2 linked regions of the Enhydrobacter sp. genome follow. Each later gene encodes a partner of the first gene's protein in a complex. Links are inferred from orthologs where the notes say so. Each region holds a gene or a part of one and is shown in the gene's direction. Other genes may lie near its edges.

What was found.
Region 2: the proteins of mfd (region 1) and uvrA are in contact, whole or in part, in a crystal structure (PDB 4DFC), measured with the Escherichia coli proteins. The link is inferred for Enhydrobacter sp. from one-to-one orthologs.

What each region holds. Positions count from the first base shown.
Region 1 is NZ_CP126889.1:4,787,091-4,795,448, forward strand. What follows is about bases 2,807-6,880. They hold mfd (transcription-repair coupling factor), read left to right. Parts: upstream 2,807-3,185; coding sequence 3,186-6,680; downstream 6,681-6,880. Other genes in these bases: recG (ATP-dependent DNA helicase RecG), read right to left, coding at 2,807-2,830; OJF58_RS23880 (succinate dehydrogenase assembly factor 2), read left to right, coding at 2,916-3,185; OJF58_RS23890 (TetR family transcriptional regulator), read right to left, coding at 6,568-6,880. Outside these bases: OJF58_RS23870 (DUF4139 domain-containing protein), read left to right, coding at 1-752; more of recG, read right to left, coding at 749-2,806; more of OJF58_RS23890, read right to left, coding at 6,881-7,215; OJF58_RS23895 (MFS transporter), read left to right, coding at 7,515-8,358. UniProt on the Escherichia coli protein: Couples transcription and DNA repair by recognizing RNA polymerase (RNAP) stalled at DNA lesions. Mediates ATP-dependent release of RNAP and its truncated transcript from the DNA, and recruitment of nucleotide excision repair machinery to the damaged site.
Region 2 is NZ_CP126889.1:3,966,011-3,971,137, reverse strand. Bases 1-3,403 are described here. They hold uvrA (excinuclease ABC subunit UvrA), read left to right. Parts: upstream 1-302; coding sequence 303-3,203; downstream 3,204-3,403. Other genes in these bases: OJF58_RS19820 (bifunctional aminoglycoside phosphotransferase/ATP-binding protein), read right to left, coding at 3,211-3,403; OJF58_RS19830 (MFS transporter), read left to right, coding at 1-215. Also shown: more of OJF58_RS19820, read right to left, coding at 3,404-4,707; OJF58_RS19815 (cation diffusion facilitator family transporter), read right to left, coding at 4,707-5,127. UniProt on the Escherichia coli protein: The UvrABC repair system catalyzes the recognition and processing of DNA lesions. UvrA is an ATPase and a DNA-binding protein. A damage recognition complex composed of 2 UvrA and 2 UvrB subunits scans DNA for abnormalities.

The sequences.
Region 1 (8,358 bases):
GCGACCTCACGTACGCCGGCGATGCCGAGCTTGCCGGCCTGCCGGTCGGAGAGACCCGCCTGCTGCCCTTTGCGCTCGACGACAAGATCACGATCGAGCAGGACGCGGCGCGAACCGAGCAGATCGCAAACGGTACCATCGCCGACGGTGTCCTGCGCTATGGCCGGCGGCAGCGCCAGACGGTCACCTACCGCATTCGCGGACCGTCGCGCGCCACCCGCGACCTGATCGTGACCCAGACGCGCCTGCCGGGCTGGACGCTGGTCAAGCCCGATCCCAAGGGCGTCGAGATCAGTGAGGGCAAGTACCGCCTGCTGTTCAAGCTGGCAGGCGGTGAGCAGACGCAGGTGTTCGACGTGGTCCAGGAGCAGACCCAGCAGCAGGTGCTGCGCCTGATCGACGGACCGGTCGACCAGATCAAGGTCCTCGCCTCGGCACAGGAATTCGACGGCAAGACGCGCGAGGCGCTGGCCAAGGTCGTGCAGCTTCAGCAGGCCGTCGCCGACGCCCGGCGCCAGCTCAAGGAGGTCGAGAGCCAGCACCAGAAGATCGTGCAGGAGCAGGCCCGCGTGCGCGAGAACCTCGCGAGCGTGCCGGCCAACAGCGACCTGCAGCGCCGCTACCTCGGCATGCTCGACCAGCAGGAGGACGATCTTCAGGGCATCGCCAAGAAGCACGAGGACGCGCAAAAGGCGTTCGATGCCGCCCACGACGCTCTTCGCAGCTACGTCTCCAAGCTCGGACAGGGCTAACCGGCACGTAGCGTGCGCACGGCGTCGTCGCGGCGGAAGAGATAGAGCAGGGCGCGCAGCGCCTCGCCGCGCGGCGACCGAAGATCGGGATCGCGCTCGATCGTCAGTCGGGCATCGTCGCGGGCGGCCTCGAGCAGGTCGGCGTGAGCGGAAAGGTCGGCAAGCCGCATATCCGGCAGGCCGCTCTGTCGCGTGCCCAACAGCTCGCCCGCGCCGCGCAGCCGCAAATCCTCCTCGGCGATGCGGAACCCGTCCTCCGTTTCGCGCATGATGCCAAGGCGGGCTCTTGCGGTCTCGCCGAGTGGCTGCGCATAGAGCAGAAGGCAGGTCGACCTGGCGGCGCCGCGGCCGACTCTTCCACGCAACTGATGGAGCTGAGCAAGGCCGAAGCGCTCGGCATGTTCGATCACCATCACTGTCGCCGCCGGCACGTCGACGCCGACCTCGATCACCGTGGTCGCCACCAAGATGGAAAGCCGGCCGTCGGCGAAGGCCGCCATCGCAGCTTCGCGCTCGGCCCCCTTCATCCGCCCATGGACCAGCCCGACCTTGCCGGGAAAGCGCTCACCGAGCAGGCGGTGGCGTTCCTGGGCGTTGGCAAGGTCGACTTCCTCCGACTCCTCGACCAGGGGGCAGACCCAGTATATGCGCGCTCCCGTAGCGATCGTGCGGCCGACGGCATCGACCACCTCGCCGATGCGCTCCAACGGAATGGTGCGGGTATCGATGGGCTGACGACCGGCCGGCTTCTCGGTGAGCTTGGAGACGTCGAGATCGCCATAGGCGGCCAGCATCAGCGTGCGCGGGATCGGTGTTGCCGTCATCACCAGCAGATCGACAGCATGGCTCTTGGACGAGAGCGCCATGCGCTGATGGACGCCAAAGCGATGCTGCTCGTCCACGACGGCAAGGGCCAGGTCCGCGAACTCGACATCCTCCTGCACCAGCGCGTGCGTGCCAACGACGAGCCGGATCGAACCCGACGCCAACCCCTCGAGCGTCGCCTTCTTCTGGCGCTGGCCGTCCCTGCCGGTGAGCAGCGCGAGCGTCACGCCGGCCGCTTCCGCGAGCGGTGCGATGGTGACGTAGTGCTGGCGGGCGAGCAGCTCGGTCGGGGCCATCAATGCGGCCTGCGCGCCTGCTTCCGCCGCAATCAGCATGGCGAGGAAGGCAACCAGGGTCTTGCCGCTGCCGACATCGCCCTGCAGCAGCCGGACCATGCGCTCGGGCCGGGCGAGATCGACGGCGATCTCGTCGATCGCCGCCCTCTGGCTCGCGGTGAGCTCGAAGGGCAGGGAGGCCAGCGCCCGATCGCGCAGATGGCCATCGCCCTTCGTCGAACGCCCTGCCACGGTGCGGTTGTGATGGCGTATGAGAGCGATCGCGAGCTGGCTCGCCAGCAGTTCGTCGAAAGCCAGTCGCGCCCGGGCCGGATGCTGGGGCAGCAGATCGGCTTCCGCGGCCGGCGAGTGCACCTGTTCGAGAGCCGACTTCCAGCCCGGCCAATGCTGACGGGCGAGGTAAGCCGGATCCGTCCATTCGGGCAGGCCCGGCGCACGCTCCACGGCTCCGGCGATCGCCTTCTGCAAAGGCTTCTGGGTAAGGCCGGCCGTCAGGCCGTACACCGGCTCGACGCGCAAGATGGAGTCGCGCTGATCCAGAGGAACGACATGGTCGGGGTGCGTCATCTGCAGCTCGCCCTGGTAGATCTCCACCTTGCCGCTCACCACGCGCACCTCGCCCGGCGGCAACAGCCGCTTCAGGTAATCCTCGCGGCCATTGAAGAAGGCGAGGCAAAGATCACCGCTGTCATCCGAGCACCAGACCCGGTAGGGCTGGCGCGAATTGCGGGGCACGAGATGCTGGCCGACCTTGACCGTGATCGTGGCGACCTCGCCGGCCCTGGCCTCGGCGATCCGGGGGGCCTTGCGCCGGTCGACGACGGCGAAGGGCAGGTGCCACAGCAGGTCCACCACCAGCGGCCCGGCGAGTCTTTCCACGAGCTTGCCCAGGCGCGGCCCGATGCCAGGCAGGGACGTCACTTGGGCGAAGAGGGGGGTGAGGCTCTGCGGACGCATGAGAGGTCTGGTTTCGGGCCGCGTGACTTCGCCATCCCCGCCGCCTATATGCTACGCCCTTTTTCGGCCGAACCCTGGGGAAAAGATGGGCGAAGCTCTCGAACTGGAGACGCGGCGCAAGCGTTTGCTCTATCGCAGTGTCTATCGCGGCAACAAGGAGAACGACATTCTCCTTGGCCAGTTCGCACGCGCCCACATCGCCGAATTCGGCGCCGTCGAGCTCGACCAGTACGAGCGGCTGCTCGAGGTCGGCGACAACGAGATCTTCGACTGGGTCGCCGGCAGGGTGCCCGTGCCGCCGGAGGCCGACACGCCGGTGCTGCGCCGGTTCCTGGCGTTCCGTGTGAGGTTCTGAGTGTCGTCGCTTGCCGAACGTTTGGCCGTGCTGCATCGCAAGGCCGGCCGCTGGACCATCGCCGGCCTGCCCGAGGGCGCCGACGCGCTGGTGCTGAGCGAGATCGTGCGCACCACCGGCGGCCAGGACATTCTGCACGTGGCGCGCGACGGCCAGCGGCTCGAACGCCTGCAGGACGGGCTGCGCTTCTTCGCACCCGGGCGCGAGGTGCTGGTTTTCCCGGCCTGGGACTGCCTGCCCTATGACAGACTGTCGCCTCATCCGGATATCGTCGCCGAGCGGCTGGAGACACTGGCGCGGCTTGCGGCGCCGCGCAAACCGGGAGCGCCGGCCCGGGTGATCCTGGCCTCTGCCGGCGCGGTCCTGCAGCGGGTGCCGCCGCATAACCTCTATGCCGAGGCGGCGACGGTGCTGCGCAAGGGACAGACCGTCGAGGTGGCCTCGCTCACGAAGTTCCTGGGCGAAAACGGCTACGGCCGGGCCGATACGGTCATGGAGCCTGGCGAGTTCGCAGTCCGCGGCGGGCTGGTCGATCTTTTCCCGCCTGGCACGCCCGAGCCGCTGCGCCTCGACCTGTTCGGCGACACGCTCGAAGCGATCCGTTCCTTCGATCCGATGAGCCAGCGCTCGACGGGCGAGCGCGATCTGGTCGTGCTTCTGCCCGTGAGCGAAGTGCTGCTCACGCGCGACAGCATCGCGCGGTTCCGCAGCGGCTATCGCGAGCTGTTCGGCAATGTCGCCGGCGAGGATGTGCTCTACGAGGCCGTGTCCGCCGGCCAGCGCCATGTCGGCATGGAGCACTGGCTGCCTCTGTTTCACGAACGGATGGAGACGATCCTCGATTACTGCCCCGGAGCGATCATCACGAACGATCATCAGCTCAGGGAGGCGCTCGAGGCGCGGCACGAGCTGATCGTCGACTACTACGAGGCGCGCCAGAAGACCGGCGCCAAGGGCGGCATGAGCGGCGGCGCGGACTACAAGCCGATGCCGCCGGAGCGACTCTATCTCAAGCCATCGCAGTGGGAAGCCCTGCTGGAGAACCACAGCGTCGTCCAGTTCACGAGCTTCGATGCGCCGCCCGAGGCCGCCGATGCCATCGATCTGGGCGGGCGGCGCCACGACGGCTTCGCCAAGGCCCGCACCACCCAAGGCGTCAACCTGTTCGACGAGGTTGCCGAGCACATCAAGGCGGCCAACGAGTCGGGGCGGCGTGTTCTGATCGCCAGCTACACTGAAGGGTCGGCGGCGCGCCTGCAGCATCTCCTGCAGGAACATGGCGCGACGACGCCCGTTCCGGTGAACGACTATGCGACAGTGCTGGGCCTGCCGCCTGGTGCAGTCGGCGTCGCGGTCTGGCCTCTGGAGCACGGTTTCATCCTCGACGGGCTGGAAGTCGTCGGCGAGGAGGACATCCTGGGCGACCGGCTCTCCCGGCCGGCCAGGAAGCGCCGCCCCTCGGAGCGGTTCATCGCCGAGGCCTCCGCGCTCAGCGACGGTGATCTCGTCGTGCATCGCGAGCACGGCGTCGGGCGCTACGAAGGGCTGGTCACGCTCGAGATCCAGAATGCGCGCCACGACTGCCTGCGGCTCACCTACGAGGGTGGCGACAAGCTCTTCGTGCCGGTCGAGAACATCGACGTGCTGAGCCGCTACGGAAATGCGGAGGAGGGCGCCCAGCTCGATCGGCTGGGCGGCGTCGCCTGGCAGTCACGCAAGGCCAGGCTCAAGCAGCGCATCGCCGACATGGCCGACCGGCTGATCCGGATCGCCGCCGAGCGCGCCGTCCAGCGCGGCGAGACGATGAGCCCGCCGGAAGGACTCTACGACGAGTTCTGCGCCCGCTTCCCCTACGCCGAGACCGACGACCAGCTGCAGGCGATCGCCGACGTGATCGACGATCTCGGGTCCGGCAAGCCGATGGATCGCCTGGTTTGCGGTGACGTCGGCTTCGGCAAGACCGAAGTGGCGTTGCGCGCCGCTTTCGTGGCGGCGATGTCGGGCAAGCAGGTGGCCGTCATCGGGCCGACGACGCTCTTGGCGCGACAGCATCACCGGACCTTCGTCGAGCGCTTCGAGGGCATGCCGCTCAGGATCGGGCGGCTGTCGCGTCTGGTGAGCGCCAAGGAAGCGAAGGAGACCAAGGCGGGGCTGAAGGAGGGCACGGTCGATATCGTGGTCGGCACGCATGCGCTCCTCGCCAAAAGCATCGAGTTCAAGGATCTCGGCCTGCTCATCGTGGACGAGGAGCAGCATTTCGGCGTCGCCCACAAGGAGCGGCTGAAGGAGCTGCGGGCCGATGTCCATGTGCTGACCCTCACCGCCACGCCCATCCCGCGCACCCTGCAACTGGCTTTGACCGGCGTGCGCGACATGAGCCTGATCGCCACGCCACCGGTGGATCGCCTGGCCGTGCGCACTTTCGTGACGCCGTTCGACCCGGTCACGGTCCGCGAGGCGCTGTTACGCGAGCAGTATCGCGGCGGGCAGAGCTTCTATGTCTGCCCGCGCATCGAGGATCTCGCGGGTGTCGCCGAGCAGTTGCGCGAGCTGGTGCCCGAGATCCGCATGGGCATGGCCCACGGTCGCCTGTCAGCCACCGCGATCGAGAACACGATGCAGGATTTCGTCGACGGCAAGTTCGATGTCCTGTTGTCGACCAACATCGTGGAAAGCGGGCTAGACATCCGCAACGCCAACACGATGATCATCCACCGCGCCGACATGTTCGGCCTGGCGCAGCTCTACCAGCTCCGGGGCCGCATCGGTCGCGGCAAGACCCGGGCCTATGCCTATCTCACCGTGCCGCCGGGCCGGGCGTTGAACGAGGCGGCGTCGAAGCGGCTCGAGGTGATGCAGACGCTCGACACGCTGGGCGCCGGCTTCCAGCTCGCGAGCCACGACCTCGACATCCGGGGCGCCGGCAATCTCCTGGGCGAGGAGCAGTCCGGCCATATCCGCGAGGTCGGCATCGAGCTCTACCAGCAGCTCCTCGAGGAGGCCGTGGCGTCCGCGCGCGGTCGCGCGCAGGAGGCGGCACGGGCCGAATGGTCGCCGCAGCTCAATCTCGGCATTCCCGTCCTGATTCCCGAAGAGTACGTCGCCGACCTTTCCGTCCGCATGGGGCTCTACCGGCGGCTCGGCAGCCTGACCAGCCAGGACGACATCGATGCCTTTGCCGCCGAGCTGGTGGACCGCTTCGGCAAGATGCCGCCCGAGGCCGAGTTCCTGCTGAAGACCGTGTCGCTGAAGCTCCTGTGTCGCGCCGCCTCGGTCGAGAAGATCGATGCGGGCGAGAAGGCCGTCGTCTTCAGCTTCCACGACAACAGGTTCCCCAAGCCCGACCGCCTGATCGGCTGGATCCAGAAGAACGCGCCTCTGGTCAAGGCGAGGCCCGACCAGCGCGTGATCGTGCAGCGCGTCTGGCCGGACGAGCGCCAGCGGCTTTCCGGCGTGACCGGGATCGTTTCCGCGATGGCGAAGCTCGCGGCTTGAGAAGCGGGAGCGCCGCCCGCCTGGCGCAGCGCAGCAACCAATCCCTGAGCCGCGTGTCGCCGCAGGCGCGGGCCAGGGCGAGCGCTCCGACGGCCAGGATGGCCACGGTGGTCGCATCGGCATCGAGCCGGCGTCCTCGCCGGCCGCGGGCCAGCTCTCCGATCAGGGCGTAGAGGATGTTGGCATAGGCCAGACGCGCCGCCATCGGCGCGCGAGCGACGTCGCCCGGGAGCGACGCCAGCGTGCATGCCTGGGCATTGGCCGCAAGCGCCGCCTTGTCGAGGTAGAGGGCGAGGGCCGTCTCCGCATCCGAGGCGCGCACCGCGGCCAGCAGGCCGTGCCCGGCGAGGATCACTTCGGCAAAAAGATCGCCCTTCGACCTGAAGTGGGCATAGAAGGCGCCGCGCGTGAGGCCGGCCGCCAGCATGATGTCGTCGATGTTGGTGCCGGCATAGCCGCGCAACCGGAACAGGCGGGCGGCATGCTCGAAGATCTCGGCCCTGGTGCGGGCCTTGCGTGCGGCGCTGACGGGCACCTTACCTTCAGGATATGCCGATCAACATATCATATTCTCATTAACATAGGACCTGGTGTTCGTCACTCCAGGCAACCGTTCCCGGTGCTCCAAACGTGGCGAACGATCCTTGATCTATCGCAAGGTCCACCGCTTCGTTCAGGACGACATGGCTTCCGAGGCTGGCCTGTCGCCGTATGCACCGTTGTCGAGGGCGGAGACGGTATGTGCGGAAATGCGTATGGACGTGCTTTCGGGTCCATGTAAGCTCCTGGCAGGATTTCATGGTCTCACCTGGGCGATTTACGGGGGAGAACAGCGTGTCTGGCCGGCGTAACATCATCGTGCTGATCGTCACCACCTGGGCGTTCACCATATGCTTCGCGGTGTGGATGATGTTCGGGGTAATCGGCATTCCTCTGCGCCGCGAGCTGCAGCTCGATTCGACGCAGTTCGGGCTACTGACAGCCACGCCGATCCTCACCGGCTCTCTTTTCCGATTGCCGCTCGGCCTCTGGACCGATCGCGTCGGCGGCCGCATCCTCATGACGTTGCTGCTGGTGCTGTGTGCGGTCCCGCTCTGGTTCGCGGCCGACGCGACGGCCTTCTGGCAGTTTCTCCTGCTCGGCCTGGCGCTGGGGCTGGTCGGCGCGTCCTTCTCGGTCGGCACGCCCTATGTGGCGCGCTTCTTTCCGCCGGAGCGGCGCGGCCTCGCCATGGGCGTGTTCGGCGCGGGAACCGTCGGCGCGGCGCTCAACATGTTTGTCGCGCCGTCACTGATGAACGCCTATGGCTGGCAGGCGGTGCCGCGCACCTATGCGACGGCCCTTTTGCTCACTGCAGCGATCTTCTGGCTCCTGTCGGCGCCGGATCCGGGTGCCGGCAAGGCCGGGGGCTCGCTGCGTCAGCAGTTGGCCGTCATGCGCGACCGGCGCGTCTGGAAGTACTGCCAGTACTACTCCATCGTGTTCGGCGGCTTCACCGCCCTGTCGGTCTGGATGCCGCAGTATTTCGTGAGCGAATACGGCTTCTCTGTCACGCAGGCGGCATTGCTGGCGGCCAGCTTTTCGCTGCCGGGGGGGCTGCTGCGAAGCGTCGGCGGCGCGCTGTCGGATCGTTTCGGCGCCCACGAAGTGACCTGGTGGGTGCTGTGGGTTGCCTGGA
Region 2 (5,127 bases), 820 kb from region 1 along the record:
TCTCGACGCTGACCGGCATCGCCTTCCTGAGCCACCAGGCCGGCTCCTTCCTCGGCGCCTGGGGCGGCGGCTATCTCTTTGATCTCATGGGCTCCTACGACCTCGCCTGGAAGATCGGCGTGCTGATCGGCCTGGTTGCCGGCACCCTGCAGCTCCTGATGAACGACCGGCCGACCGCGCGAGTGGCGGCCGAAGCGGAGGCGGCAGCCGCCTGACATTTCCTGACACGGATCGGGGTGGCGGATTCGGCTGTGGATAGCCATATGCGCTGATCCCGCGCATCGCCTATTCTTGCTCCAGAGATGGCCAAGTCACGCTTACCCGCCGCCGAGCCGCACCGGTACATTTCGATCCGGGGCGCTCGCGAACACAATCTGAAGAACGTCGACCTCGACCTGCCGCGCGACAGGCTGGTCGTGATCACCGGCCTCTCCGGTTCGGGCAAGTCTTCCCTCGCCTTCGATACGATCTACGCCGAAGGCCAGCGGCGCTATGTCGAAAGCCTGTCGGCCTATGCCCGCCAGTTCCTGGAGCTGATGCAGAAGCCCGACGTCGATTCGATCGAGGGCCTCTCGCCGGCCATCTCGATCGAGCAGAAGACGACGTCGCGCAATCCCCGTTCGACCGTTGGCACCGTCACTGAGATCTACGACTACCTGCGCCTGCTGTTCGCCCGCGTGGGCGTGCCCTATTCGCCTGCTACAGGCCTGCCGATCGAGAGCCAGACCGTGTCCCAGATGGTCGATCGGGTGAAGGCGATGCCCGAAGGCACGCGGCTTTACCTGATGGCGCCCATCGTGCGCGGTCGCAAGGGCGAGTACCGCAAGGACCTGCAGGAATTGCAGAAGAAGGGATTCCAGCGCGTCAAGATCGACGGCAGCCTCCACGAGATCGCCGCGGCGCCGGCGCTCGACAAGAAATACAAGCACGATATCGACGTGGTCGTGGACCGGCTGGTGGTGAAGCCCGATCTCGGCAATCGGCTGGCCGACTCGATCGAGACGGCGCTCGACCTCGCCGAAGGGCTTGCGGTGGCCGAGAACGCCGACACCGGCGAGCGGACGATCTTCTCCTCGCGCTTTGCCTGCCCCGTCTCGGGCTTCACGATCGAGGAGATCGAGCCCCGGCTCTTCTCCTTCAACGCGCCGCAAGGCGCGTGCCCGGCCTGCGACGGTCTCGGCGTGAAGATGTTCTTCGATCCGGAGATGGTGGTGCCGGACGATCGCCTGTCGCTGGCCGAGGGCGCGGTCGCGCCGTGGGCCGATTCGTCGGGGCAGTACTACCAGCAGACGCTCGAGAGCATCGCCAAGCACTACAAGGTCAAGATGTCGACGCCCTGGCGCGATCTGCCCAAGAAGGTACGCGACGTCATCCTGCACGGCAGCGCCGGCGAGGCGATCGCCATGCGCTACGACGACGGCATCCGCCAGTACCAGACGACCAAGCCGTTCGAGGGCGTGATCCCCAACCTCGATCGGCGCTGGAAGGAGACCGATTCCTCCTGGGTGCGCGAGGACCTCGAGCGCTTCCAGCACGAGGCGAAGTGCGAGGCATGCGGCGGGGCGCGTCTCAAGCCCGAGGCGCTGGCCGTGAAGATCGGCGGGCTGAACGTGAGCCAGGTCACCGAATTTTCGATCGGCGAGGCGGTGAAGTGGTTCCAGGAGCTCGACCCCAAGCTCACGGCCAAGCAACGCGAAATTGCCGCCCGCATCCTGAAGGAGATCAACGAGCGGCTGGGCTTCCTCGACAATGTCGGCCTTTCCTATCTCACGTTGAACCGCACCTCGGGCACCTTGTCCGGCGGCGAGAGCCAGCGCATCCGCCTTGCCTCGCAGATCGGCTCCGGCCTCACCGGTGTGCTCTACGTGCTCGACGAGCCGTCGATCGGCCTGCATCAGCGCGACAACGACCGGCTCCTGAAGACGCTGACGCGTCTGCGCGATCTCGGCAACACGGTGCTGGTCGTGGAGCACGACGAGGATGCGATCCGCGCCGCCGATCACCTCGTGGACATGGGACCCGGTGCCGGCGCGCATGGCGGCAAGGTGATTGCCGAAGGTACACCCGAGGAAGTGATGCAGAACAGCGCCAGCCTGACCGGGCAGTATCTGTCGGGCTTCCGCCAGATCCCCATCCCGCAGGCGCGGCGCGAGCCGACGGCCCGGGCAAGCAAGGGGAAAGGCCGCTGGCTCACCGTGAAAGGCGCGCGCGCCAACAACCTGCAGAACGTCACGGCCTCCATCCCGCTCGGCACCTTCACCTGCGTCACCGGCGTTTCCGGCTCGGGCAAGAGCACGCTGATCGTCGAGACGCTCTACAAGGCGCTCGCCAAGCGTCTAAACGGTGCGCGCGAGCATCCCGGCCAGCATGACGGCCTGGACGGCATCGGCCATCTCGACAAGATCGTCGACATCGACCAGTCGCCGATCGGGCGCACACCCCGCTCCAATCCCGCGACCTACACAGGCGCCTTCTCGCCGATCCGCGACTGGTTCGCGCAACTGCCCGAATCGACCGAGCGCGGCTACAAGCCCGGCCGATTCTCCTTCAACGTCAAGGGCGGCCGTTGCGAGGCCTGCCAGGGCGACGGTGTCATCAAGATCGAGATGCACTTCCTGCCCGACGTCTACGTCCAGTGCGACGTCTGCAAGGGCAAGCGCTACAACCGCGAGACGCTGGAGATCGCCTTCCGCGGCAAGTCGATCGCCGATGTGCTGGAAATGACGGTCGACGAAGGCGTCGAATTCTTCAAGGCCGTCCCGGTGATCCGCGACAAGCTCCTGACCCTGCAGCAGGTCGGGCTCGGCTACATCCATATCGGCCAGCAAGCGACGACGCTTTCCGGCGGCGAGGCCCAGCGCGTCAAGCTCGCCAAGGAGCTGTCGCGCCGTGCCACGGGACGCACGCTCTACATCCTCGACGAGCCGACCACGGGCCTCCATTTCGAGGACGTGCGCAAGCTCCTCGAGGTGCTGCACCGGCTGGTCGAGGGCGGCAACACCGTTCTCGTGATCGAGCACAATCTCGAGGTCATCAAAACCGCAGACTGGATCCTCGACATGGGACCCGACGGCGGCGCGGGCGGCGGGCGTATCATCGCCGAGGGCCCGCCGGAGGAAATCGTCAAGGTTGCCGAGAGCTACACCGGCCGTTACCTCGCCCGCCTCCTTCCGCGCAGCGCTGCGGCGAAGAAACGGGCATGAACCTTCCTTAACGCCGCTTCCACCTGATCTCGCCCAGCTCGTAGCCGAATTGGCGCTCCACCACCGCGGGCGTCGCGTCCGAGGCGTCTGCCTTGCGCGCGGCAACGCGTGCCTGCGCGATGTCCTTGGGCACATCCAGCCACATCCCCTCGAACGGCACGCCCGCCGTCGCCGCCACCGCCTCCGCCGCCTGTCGCTCCTCCGGCCGGGCGAACACCGCGTCGAGCACGACACTATGGCCGGCGCGCAGGAGGCGCTCGGCGCGCGCCATCATTGCGCCGTAGACCGCGGCCGAGGCCTCGGGCGTATAGCTGCCGGCCGGCATGCGCTCCTCGAGCGCGATGCCGGCGAGCCGCTTGCGCTCGACGTCGCTGCGCACGGCAACGGCGCCCGGCGCGCGGCCGATCTCAGGCGCAAGCTGCAGGGCTTTCGTCGTCTTGCCGCTGCCGGACAGGCCGCCGATCGCCAGCAGCCGCGGCGGCGCCGGCTGCAGGAAAGCGAGGGCCGCGCGCTGGTAGGCGCGGGCCGGCTCATTGTCCGCCCCGCTCACCGCCGTCACCGAGGAATCGACATAGGCCCGGATCGAAGCCCGTCGCGCGAGGAACATCGGCAGCAGCGCCAACGCCTCGTCATGCGGTGCCCCCTCGAGCTCGCCGATGCGCCACAGCCATTCGTTCAGCAGCCGGTTGGCAAGCGCGCGCAGACCGCGATGGCAAAGGTCCATCAGCGCGAAGGCGAGGTCGTACAGCACGTCTATATTGGCGATGCGCTCGGAGAACTCGATCGCGTCGAACGGCACCGGCTTGCCCTCGATCAGCACGATGTTGCGCAGATGCAGGTCGCCGTGGCAGCGCCGGATCGCGCCTTCCTCGACTCGTCGTGCGACGAGATCGACAAAGGGCTCGAGCGACCTTGGCATGGCGTCGGCCAGCGCCTCGCTCATCGCCGGGTCGAGACGCTTGCCCTGCTCGCGCATCTGGCGGATATCCGCCGCAACCGACTGGCGATAGTCGTCGGGACGGCCGAAGCCGTCGCGAATTGGCGGCAAGCCGTCGTGGAAACGGGCAATTCGCGCGCCCAGCGCTCCCATCATCTCGATCGTCAGCGCCCGCTGATCGGCCAGGCGGTCGAACAGCTTGCTGTCGTCGAACCGGCGCATCACGACCAGCGAATCGACGGCGTCGGCCACGGACTCCCCCACTTCGCCGAGCGCAAGTCGATCCGGGCCGGCCCGCCGCACCGGCGCCACTCCAAGATAGACCTCGGGCGCCAGTCTCCGGTTGATGTCGATCTCGGCCTGGCACATCGCCCAGCGTCGATCGGCGGTGGAGAAATCCATATAGGGAAACTTCACCGCGCGCTTGAGCTTGTAGGCACGCTCATCGGTCAGGAAGACCACGGCACCGTGCGTGTCGATGCGCGTCGCGGGCGCCAGACGCCGCTCGAGGAAACCGATTACCTCGGACTGATCCTCCACGACGAACGAGGGGCGCTCCGCTGCCATCAGTCCGGCGCCAGACGAGGTTCGTCGTCGTTCCACGGATCGATGTGCAGGATCACCTCGGCTTGCGGATAGGCCTCGCGGATCGCCGCCTCGATCGAATCGCCGATCACATGCGCGCGGCCGAGCGACATGGTGGGATGCAAGACGACGTGGAGTTGGATGAACTGGGTCAGGCCGGAAGAGCGGGTGCGCAGGTCGTGCACACTGCGCACGCCCGGATGGCGATGCACGATATCGAGGATGCGTGCGCGATCCTGTTCCGGCAGCTCGCGGTCCATCAGGACATCGATCGAGGTCCGCCCGATGGTCCAGGCGCCGGTCACGAGATAGACGGCGACGCCCAGCGCCACCGCGAGATCGATCAGAGGCTGATCGAGACGGCTCGCGGCCAGGATGCCTGCGCCCACGGCGATGTTCGTG